DNA from 4 places in the Rhizobium sp. RU35A genome. Region 2 is predicted to be linked to each of the others. Evidence: predicted binding sites of a transcription regulator. Region 2 holds the regulator's gene; each other region holds the start of a gene.
The links. Region 2 encodes LexA, which represses DNA repair genes until DNA is damaged. Its sites were predicted from a motif close to TGTTCNNNNTGTGTTCNG; they were not measured.
Positions count from the first base shown of each region.

Region 1 (2,203 bases), on a different contig from region 2:
ATCGGCTTTGCCAGCGAGGATCTCGACGCGGTGCTGAAGGATTATGACCAGTTTCTCGATGTCGACCGCGGCGATCTGGAAACCATCCTGCGGCGCACCGAACTGCGCTCCTATCGCCGCCGCGCCCGGCACGTGGAGTGTGCCAGCATCATGTCGCGCGACGTGGTGGCCGTCGCGCCGGATACCAGTCTGCGGGAAGCGCATGAGCTGATGCGCCGGCACCGGTTCCGCGCCCTGCCCGTCACCGACGACCATGCGCGAGTGGTCGGCATCGTCACACAGACGGATTTCCTGCACAAGCCGCGCTGGGTTGCGGGGCGCCCGCGTATCGCGTTCGGACAACGCCTGCGACTGATCCTTGCCGGTGCCAGCGCGCCAAACGATACGGTCAAGGACATCATGACCTCGCCGGTCAGGACCGTGCGGCCGGACACGCCAATTGCCGATGCCATCATCGCCTTTGCCGAAGGCGGACTTCATGACATGCCCGTGGTGCGCGACGACAGCCGACTGGCCGGCATCCTCTCGCAATCCGATGCGCTGGTGGCCATGCTCGAAGACAGAAAGGCCGGCGAAAGCAGTGCTTCGCCGGCCACCGTGAACCCGTAAAACGGATCGATCAGAACGGAATGTCGTCGTCCAGATCGCGGGCGAAACCACCGCCACCGGACGAGGCGCCGCCGCGGCTGGAACCGGAACCGGAGGACGGGCCACCGCGATCATAATCGTCATAGCCGCCGCCGAAATCGCCGCCGCCGCTGTTGCCCACATTGCGACCCCCGCCATAGCCGGCATTGCCGCCGCCCATGCTTGGGCCATCGCCGCCGCGACCGTCCAGCATGGTCAGCGTCGAGTTGAAGCCCTGCAGCACCACTTCCGTGCTGTAGCGGTCGTTGCCGTTCTGGTCCTGCCACTTGCGGGTCTGCAGCGCGCCTTCGATATAAAGCTTGGCGCCCTTCTTCACATACTGCTCGACAACCTTGCAGAGGCCCTCGTTGAACACCACAACCGTGTGCCACTCCGTCTTTTCCCGGCGTTCGCCGCTGTTGCGGTCGCGCCAGGTTTCGGACGTCGCGATGCGCAGGTTGGCGATCGGCCGGCCGTCCTGCGTGCGACGGATTTCCGGATCCGCCCCGACGTTCCCGACCAGGATTACCTTGTTGACGCTGCCAGCCATCTCATCACCTTGTCTGCCGCCATCGCGCGGCACTTCAATTCCGTTGGATGAAGCAGTGTAAACCATCCCTCCCGCCCGCAGGAAAGGATGCTGCCTTAATCCACAGGCAAATTTGTTCTTTCTTTGTTCTAGTATTCCGCTATGATCCTGTCAACAGCCTGCTGCGTAGGAGCGAGTCGAAGCCCGGATCTTGCGGCAGTCTTGCCTCGACAGAAGCCACCGGATCACTAAATAAGGGGCTTGTCCTCCCAAAGAGCTTTTCACGATGAGCGAACTCAAGACGATTTCCATTCGCGGCGCCCGCGAGCATAACCTCAAGGGCATCGATCTCGATCTGCCCCGCAACAGCCTGATCGTGATGACCGGCCTTTCGGGATCGGGCAAGTCCTCGCTGGCCTTCGACACGATCTATGCGGAGGGCCAGCGCCGCTATGTCGAAAGCCTGTCGGCCTATGCCCGGCAGTTTCTCGAAATGATGCAAAAGCCGGATGTCGACCAGATCGACGGCCTGTCGCCGGCGATCTCCATCGAGCAGAAGACCACCTCGAAGAACCCGCGCTCGACCGTCGGCACCGTCACCGAGATCTACGACTACATGCGCCTTCTCTTCGCGCGCGTCGGGGTGCCGTATTCGCCGGCCACGGGTCTGCCGATCGAAAGCCAGACGGTCAGCCAGATGGTCGACCGCGTGCTGGCCTTCGAGGAAGGCACCCGCCTCTATATTCTCGCGCCGATGGTGCGCGGGCGAAAGGGCGAGTACAAGAAGGAACTCGCCGAGCTGATGAAGAAGGGGTTTCAGCGCGTCAAGGTGGATGGCCAGTTCTACGAGATCGCGGAGGTCCCGGCGCTCGACAAGAAATACAAGCATGACATCGACGTGGTGGTGGATCGCGTCGTGGTGCGCCCCGATATCGGTGCGCGCCTTGCCGACAGTCTGGAAACCTGCCTGACGCTCGCCGATGGCCTGGCCGTGGCGGAATTTGCCGACAAGCCTCTGCCGCCGGAGGAAACGGCGGCCGGCGGTTC
Region 1 covers NZ_FTMR01000010.1:29,604-31,806, forward strand. The annotation lists gene F3H95_RS20120 (HPP family protein) at 1-609, shown strand, start outside; gene F3H95_RS20125 (single-stranded DNA-binding protein) at 620-1,177, opposite strand; gene uvrA (excinuclease ABC subunit UvrA) at 1,443-2,203, shown strand, end outside.
Region 1: uvrA (excinuclease ABC subunit UvrA) is a predicted target of LexA. The motif match lies at 1,291-1,308, and genes of this name have one in related genera.

Region 2 (2,203 bases):
TCGAACTACGAGAGCGGACGCAGACAACCCAATAGTGAAATTATCAAGAAGATAGCAGGAATAGGAAACGTAACTGTTGCCGCCTTGATTTTTGGCGAATACAAAACCCCATTTGAAGAATATCAAATGTCTATCAACCGAAGCATTGCTCAAGCTTCTGCGGAAAATCCGGGGTTCATACCAAAATGGTACATATCTCAGGACGAGATAGACGTAATTTTCTCGCTGAGGCGGATGTATGACGATGATGCGCGGCTAAGCATCATTCAAGAGATCGTCAACAAAGCCGAGGAATCCATAGATCATGACCGCGAACTAGATCAGGGTAAGGTTCCCCCCTATGGAGAAGCCGCTGTTGAGCGGTTGCGAGCGATACTCCAAACAGGGCGTTTCAACGAGGGATACGACCCGGAAGTTCAGTATTGGGCAACCCTCTGGGAAGAGGTGAAAAGCCCGCACAAAAAGGATTAGATTGATCACTATCCGCAAAGGTATCCGCAATCTTTTCGATCTGCGGACAAAAACATGGACGCTATCCCCAATAATGCAAGCCAACTCAGTTACTTAACCATTATGCCGGAACGGCGCAAAACGCTTCCACCGATTGGCGCATTGCGCACCCCCATTTTCCAACGAAAAATCTTTATAAATCAAGCGCGCAGGCCCGTTTTCATTCCAGAATAATTATGCGCGCCATTCCCGATTAATTATCGCGCCTCCATCAGCCGGTCACCCCAAAAACACCCGGCTTTTGGGGGCTTGCAGAACACATAAGGAACAGATAGGGTCTGTTCTGTATTTGTTTCGGGCTCGGGGTTGCCATATGCTGACACGCAAACAACAGGAACTGCTTCTGTTCATTCATGAACGCATGAAGGAGTCCGGTGTGCCGCCCTCCTTCGACGAAATGAAGGATGCGCTTGATCTGGCGTCGAAGTCCGGCATCCACCGGTTGATCACAGCCCTGGAGGAGCGCGGTTTCATTCGCCGCCTGCCAAACCGTGCCCGCGCGCTGGAAGTAATCAAGCTGCCGGAATCCTATGTGCCGCCGGCCCAGCCCCGTCGCGGCTTCTCACCCAGTGTTATCGAAGGCAGTCTCGGCAAGACGCCGCCCGCCAAGTCCGCCGCATCAGCGGCACCTGCGGAAGAATATACGGGAACGGCAACTGTTCCTGTCATGGGACGCATTGCTGCCGGCGTGCCCATCTCGGCCATCCAGAACAATACGCATTCGATTGCGGTACCGATAGAGATGCTGGGAACCGGCGAGCATTACGCACTCGAAGTGAAGGGCGATTCGATGATCGAGGCCGGCATTCTCGACGGCGATACGGTCATCATCCGCAATGGCAGCACAGCCACGCCCGGCGATATCGTGGTGGCGCTGGTGGATGACGAGGAGGCAACCCTGAAGCGGTTCCGCCGCAAGGGGGCCTCGATCGCACTGGAAGCGGCCAATCCGGCCTATGAGACCCGGATCTTCGGACCGGACCGGGTGAAGATACAAGGCAGATTGGTCGGCCTTATCCGCCGCTATCACTGACCAGCCGGCGCACCGGTTCCGGCACATCTGTCTCGAAGCTGCGGCGTCGCCAGTCATAGCTGCGATGAACGCTCCAGGGGCGCTCATGTGACATGATGGCAGCTTCCGCGCGCCAGTCTTCGACTCGTCGGCTGTCGCGAAAACGAACGATCAGGGATCCGGTGCGGCGCAAGGTCTGGGCGCTCAGCAGGAGAGCGCCGGAACGGCACTCATCGAAGCGGGCCTGTGGCGCAATGACGAGATCTGCGCGGTCGCAAGCGGTTCCGGTGAGACGATTGTCCTCAACGGTTATGAGTGTCGCCCCCTGCGAGGTGATCGCAAGACAGCCGGACGAGGGAAGACATACAAAGCGTCCCGGCTGTTTTTCGGCGTCTCTGCGCAGGGTCTGCAGGATGGTTTCCGCCTCGCCGGCCTTCAGCGGCACTTTGGCAGCGGCTCGCTGAGACTGTCTGTCGGTCGTCGTCGTGACAGTTGACGCCGGCTCCCGTTCTGTTTGCTCGATTCTCTTATTCTGTGCAGAACCCCTCTGGATTCCAGGGGCTGCCTTTCGGTTGGCCGCAGCGTCAGGCGGCGGCGACAACAGGCGCGGTGCGCTGGTCTGTTCGATGCGCAACGCATCCTGCCATTGCCGGTATAGAAAATCCGAAGGTCGGCGCCGGT
Region 2 covers NZ_FTMR01000007.1:147,217-149,419, forward strand. The annotation lists gene F3H95_RS16745 (helix-turn-helix transcriptional regulator) at 1-471, shown strand, start outside; gene lexA (transcriptional repressor LexA) at 824-1,543, shown strand; gene F3H95_RS16755 (ComEC/Rec2 family competence protein) at 1,524-2,203, opposite strand, start outside.

Region 3 (2,203 bases), on a different contig from region 2:
GCACGTCGACCAGCACATGGTCCTCGCCGATTTCGTCAATGGTGCCCTTGAGCTTACCGATCATGATGGGGATCCGTCCGGGATGATGCCGCAGGAAAAGAAGACGCTGGCGGCCCGATTGTCAGCGCGGCTGGCCGCAACCCGGGATGCGCCCGCGCCCGGCGGAAATGCCCACCGACGCCCCGCACCCGCCCGCATCGAACTGCCGCCTGCCACCTCTGTCCCCTTACCTCGTGCCTAGAGCGCAAACTGGAACAAGTCAAGAACAAACTCAGGCGCGGGCCAGCACCCGGCGCATGCGCTCGCCGCCGCGATGATGGGCGTGGCAGATGGCGATCGCCAGCGCATCGGCGGCGTCATTGCCGGTGAACTCCACCTTCGGCATCAGGATCTTCAGCATCATGTGGATCTGCTGCTTCTCGCCGTGACCGACACCGATGACCGCCTTCTTCACCGCATTCGGCGCATATTCGGAGACGGGCAGACCGGCGCGCGCCGGCACCAGCATCACAACGCCACGCGCCTGCCCGAGCTTGAGCGTCGCCACGGCATCCTTGTTGACGAAGGTCTGCTCCACCGCTGCCTCGTCCGGCCGATAGGCATGCACCACTTCGGCCAGCCCGTCATGCAGCTGGCAGAGACGAGAGGCGAGATCCATGTCGCCATCGGAGGTCACCGTACCGGAGGCCACGAACTTGAGGCTGTTGCCCAGCGTGTCGATCACCCCCCAGCCGGTGCGGCGGAGGCCCGGGTCGATGCCGATGATGCGAATCGTCTGTGTCATGTGTGCCATCCTATCGCGACGTGACCTGTATCGACCAGACGCAACGCGAACAAAAAGAAAACATTTGCGCGAATCCCGTTAACCACCCGTTAAGGCTGGCCCATCAATCCTCGGACAGCAGCCTCAACTTCGGCAACTCTACGCACCGAATCACATTAGGTGATGTGCGTAGATCAAGACTGGAGGTCCATCATGATGATGTTCACCCGCTTGAAGAACCAGTCGATCGAGACGATCCTGCTGCTTGCCACCTTCAATCTGGTGGCCGTGGGGCTGATCGCCATCAAGGCGGCGCGTGTCTCGCCCGAAATACTGGGCTTCAGCATTGTAGCGGCGTTTGCGGCAGGTACGGCAATCGCCATCCTCGCCTTCAAGCTCGCGGACCCTTTGAACCGGCTTGCCCAGCAGGCCAGCGAATGGAACAGACCGGACACGGAGGCAGACCTTGCCGACAGGGAACGGACGGATACGATCGGCACGCTGGCGCGCGGCATTTCGGGCCTGAAGGAAGCCATTCAGGACAACGAAGCCGATCATTCGGCCGCCCGCGGCGTGCTGGATGAGGCCATGCGCCGTCTCTCCAACGGCGACGCCACGACGCTGGTGCAGCAGCCGTTCCCGGAGGCCATGGAAGGCCTGCGGGTGCGCTTCAACCGTCTCGCTTCAATGCTGAACCTGAACCTTTCGGTCATCAGCCGTGCCACGCAGGGCATGCGCGAGCAGGCCCGCTCCAGCCAGGCGGATCTCACGGTCATCGGGGACCGGCTCGTCAATGCGCGCCCGGCCATGCAGAAGGCGTTGAGCGCCATCGAGGTGATGCAGCGGGCAACCCGGCTGCGCGGCGAGGATGCACGCTTGGTCAGCCGCAGCACCGCCGAGGGTCAGCAGGCCAGCTGGCGTCTCGGCCGGGCGGCCGGCGAAGCGCATGACGCCGCTGCCGCTGCCACCAGCACCTTCGGGGACCTGTCGCAACTGATCGAGCGCGTCGGCGATCTGGCGATCCGCGCCGAAAGCCTTGCGAGCGCCAGCGAACAGCGGCTCAGGGCACCGTCAGCCTCCAGCCATCCGACGGCTGCACATGGCCGTCCAACGGTGCAGCCCATTCCCGCCGATGCGCTGCGCCAGCTGGCTGCCGACTGTACCGAGGCCGCGCGCAGCCTGATGCTGCAGTACCGGCAGGTTGACAGCCATCTGGCCGATACCCAGCATGCCCTGTCGCGGGTGCTGCGCGAGACCGACTGTGTCGGGCAGGCGCTGACGGAAATGGCCGAGCCGGCCGAACGCCTGTCGCACAACGTCGACCTTGAACACCAGCGCCTGACACTGGCGCACGAGACCGTGGGCGAGACGGCGGTGGTGCTGGAGCGCAGCCGCGAGATCGTTGCATCCACGGAGGCATGCCTCGTCAAGGTGGCCGGC
Region 3 covers NZ_FTMR01000002.1:406,410-408,612, reverse strand. The annotation lists gene ruvA (Holliday junction branch migration protein RuvA) at 1-64, opposite strand, end outside; gene ruvC (crossover junction endodeoxyribonuclease RuvC) at 272-784, opposite strand; gene F3H95_RS06490 (hypothetical protein) at 977-2,203, shown strand, end outside.
Region 3: ruvC (crossover junction endodeoxyribonuclease RuvC) is a predicted target of LexA. The motif match lies at 830-847, and genes of this name have one in related genera.

Region 4 (2,203 bases), on a different contig from region 2:
TCAAGCGCAACGCCAACCGCGCCGCGGTTCTGGTGCGGCAGTTGCTGGCCTTCTCGCGCAAGCAGACCATGCGGCCGGTGGTGCTGAACCTGACGGACGTGGTGGGCGATCTGCGCATGCTGGTCGACCGGCTGATCTCCGGCACCAATGTGAAGCTGGAGGTGGATTACGGACGCGACCTCTGGCCGGTGCGTACCGATCTTTCCCAGTTCGAGCAGGTGCTGATCAATCTGTGCGTCAATGCCCGCGACGCCATGCCGGGCGGCGGCGAGATTCGCATCCGCACCCGCAATGTGACGGCCGAAGAGGCCGCAGCCTTCCCGAGCGCCCGGTTGCCGGCCGAGGATTTCGTGATGGTCGAGGTGGCCGATACCGGCACCGGCATTGCGCCTGACATCATGGACAAGATCTTCGAACCCTTCTTCACCACCAAGGAGGTGGGCAAGGGCACCGGTCTCGGGCTTTCGATGGTCTATGGCATCGTGAAACAGTCCGGTGGCTACATCTACCCCGAATCGGAAGTGGGCAAGGGCACGACCTTCCGTGTCTTCCTGCCGCGCCATGTGCCGGAGGTGAAGCCGGTGGTCGAAGCGGAGCCCGCGGCACAGCCGGCCGGCAGTCACAGCCTGCCGCAGGCCGCGGCCGCCGACACGGCACCCGCCTCGCAGGATGTCGATCTGACCGGCAATTCCGCTGTCGTGCTGCTGGTCGAAGACGAGGAGGCGGTGCGGCGTGGCGGCAAGCGCATGCTCGAAACGCGCGGCTATACCGTGCATGAGGCAGGTTCCGGCACGGAAGCGCTCGACATCATGCAGGAGCTGGACGGCAAGGTGGACATCGTCGTCTCCGACGTTGTGATGCCGGAAATGGATGGCCCCTCGCTGCTGCGCGAACTGCGCAAGACCTATCCGGACCTGAAATTCATCTTCGTGTCCGGTTACGCGGAGGATGCCTTTGCCCGAAACCTGCCGGCGGATGCGAAGTTCGGCTTCCTGCCGAAACCCTTCTCGCTGAAGCAGCTGGCCGTGGCGGTCAGGGAAATGCTCGACCGGAAGGATTGAAGGCAGCCTCTGCCGATCTTCGGAAATCCGAGGAAATTCCGGGACTTCGGCGTGGATCAAACCGTGCGGAACGTCTGGAGAACACAGGACGAATTATTTTTGCGATTCAGGGGCTTGGTTGCCCCTTGCGAAAAGAGAACAAAAAGAGTACATCATCTCCATCGGATGCTTGTTGCCCACGCGGCTGCAATAACCTAAAGGTGGATGGGATGGCACAGAATTCATTGCGGCTCGTAGAGGAAAAGACAGTGGACAAAAGCAAGGCGCTGGAGGCGGCACTCTCCCAGATCGAACGCTCCTTCGGCAAGGGCTCGATCATGAAGCTCGGGGCGAACGAGAGCGTGGTCGAAATCGAGACCGTCTCGACCGGGTCGCTCAGCCTCGATATCGCGCTTGGCATCGGTGGCCTGCCCAAGGGCCGCATCGTCGAAATCTACGGGCCGGAAAGCTCGGGCAAGACGACGCTGGCGCTGCAGACCATTGCCGAAGCCCAGAAGAAGGGTGGCATCTGCGCCTTCGTGGATGCCGAACATGCGCTGGACCCCGTCTATGCCCGCAAGCTGGGCGTCGATCTGCAGAATCTGCTGATCTCGCAGCCGGATACCGGTGAGCAGGCGCTGGAAATCACCGATACGCTGGTGCGCTCCGGCGCGGTTGACGTGCTGGTCGTCGATTCGGTTGCGGCATTGACGCCGCGCGCCGAAATCGAAGGTGAGATGGGCGACAATCTGCCGGGCCTTCAGGCCCGCCTGATGAGCCAGGCGCTGCGCAAGCTGACGGCCTCCATCTCCCGCTCGAACTGCATGGTGATCTTCATCAACCAGATCCGCATGAAGATCGGCGTGATGTTCGGTTCGCCGGAAACCACCACGGGCGGCAATGCACTGAAGTTCTATGCCTCGGTTCGCCTCGACATCCGCCGCATCGGCGCCGTCAAGGAGCGCGAAGAGGTTGTCGGCAACCAGACCCGCGTCAAGGTCGTCAAGAACAAGATGGCGCCGCCCTTCAAGCAGGTCGAGTTCGACATCATGTATGGCGAAGGCGTCTCCAAGACCGGCGAACTGGTCGATCTCGGCGTCAAGGCCGGCATTGTCGAGAAATCGGGCGCCTGGTTCTCCTACAACAGCCAGCGGCTGGGTCAG
Region 4 covers NZ_FTMR01000010.1:116,941-119,143, reverse strand. The annotation lists gene F3H95_RS20510 (PAS domain-containing sensor histidine kinase) at 1-1,061, shown strand, start outside; gene recA (recombinase RecA) at 1,271-2,203, shown strand, end outside.
Region 4: recA (recombinase RecA) is a predicted target of LexA. The motif match lies at 1,196-1,213, and genes of this name have one in related genera.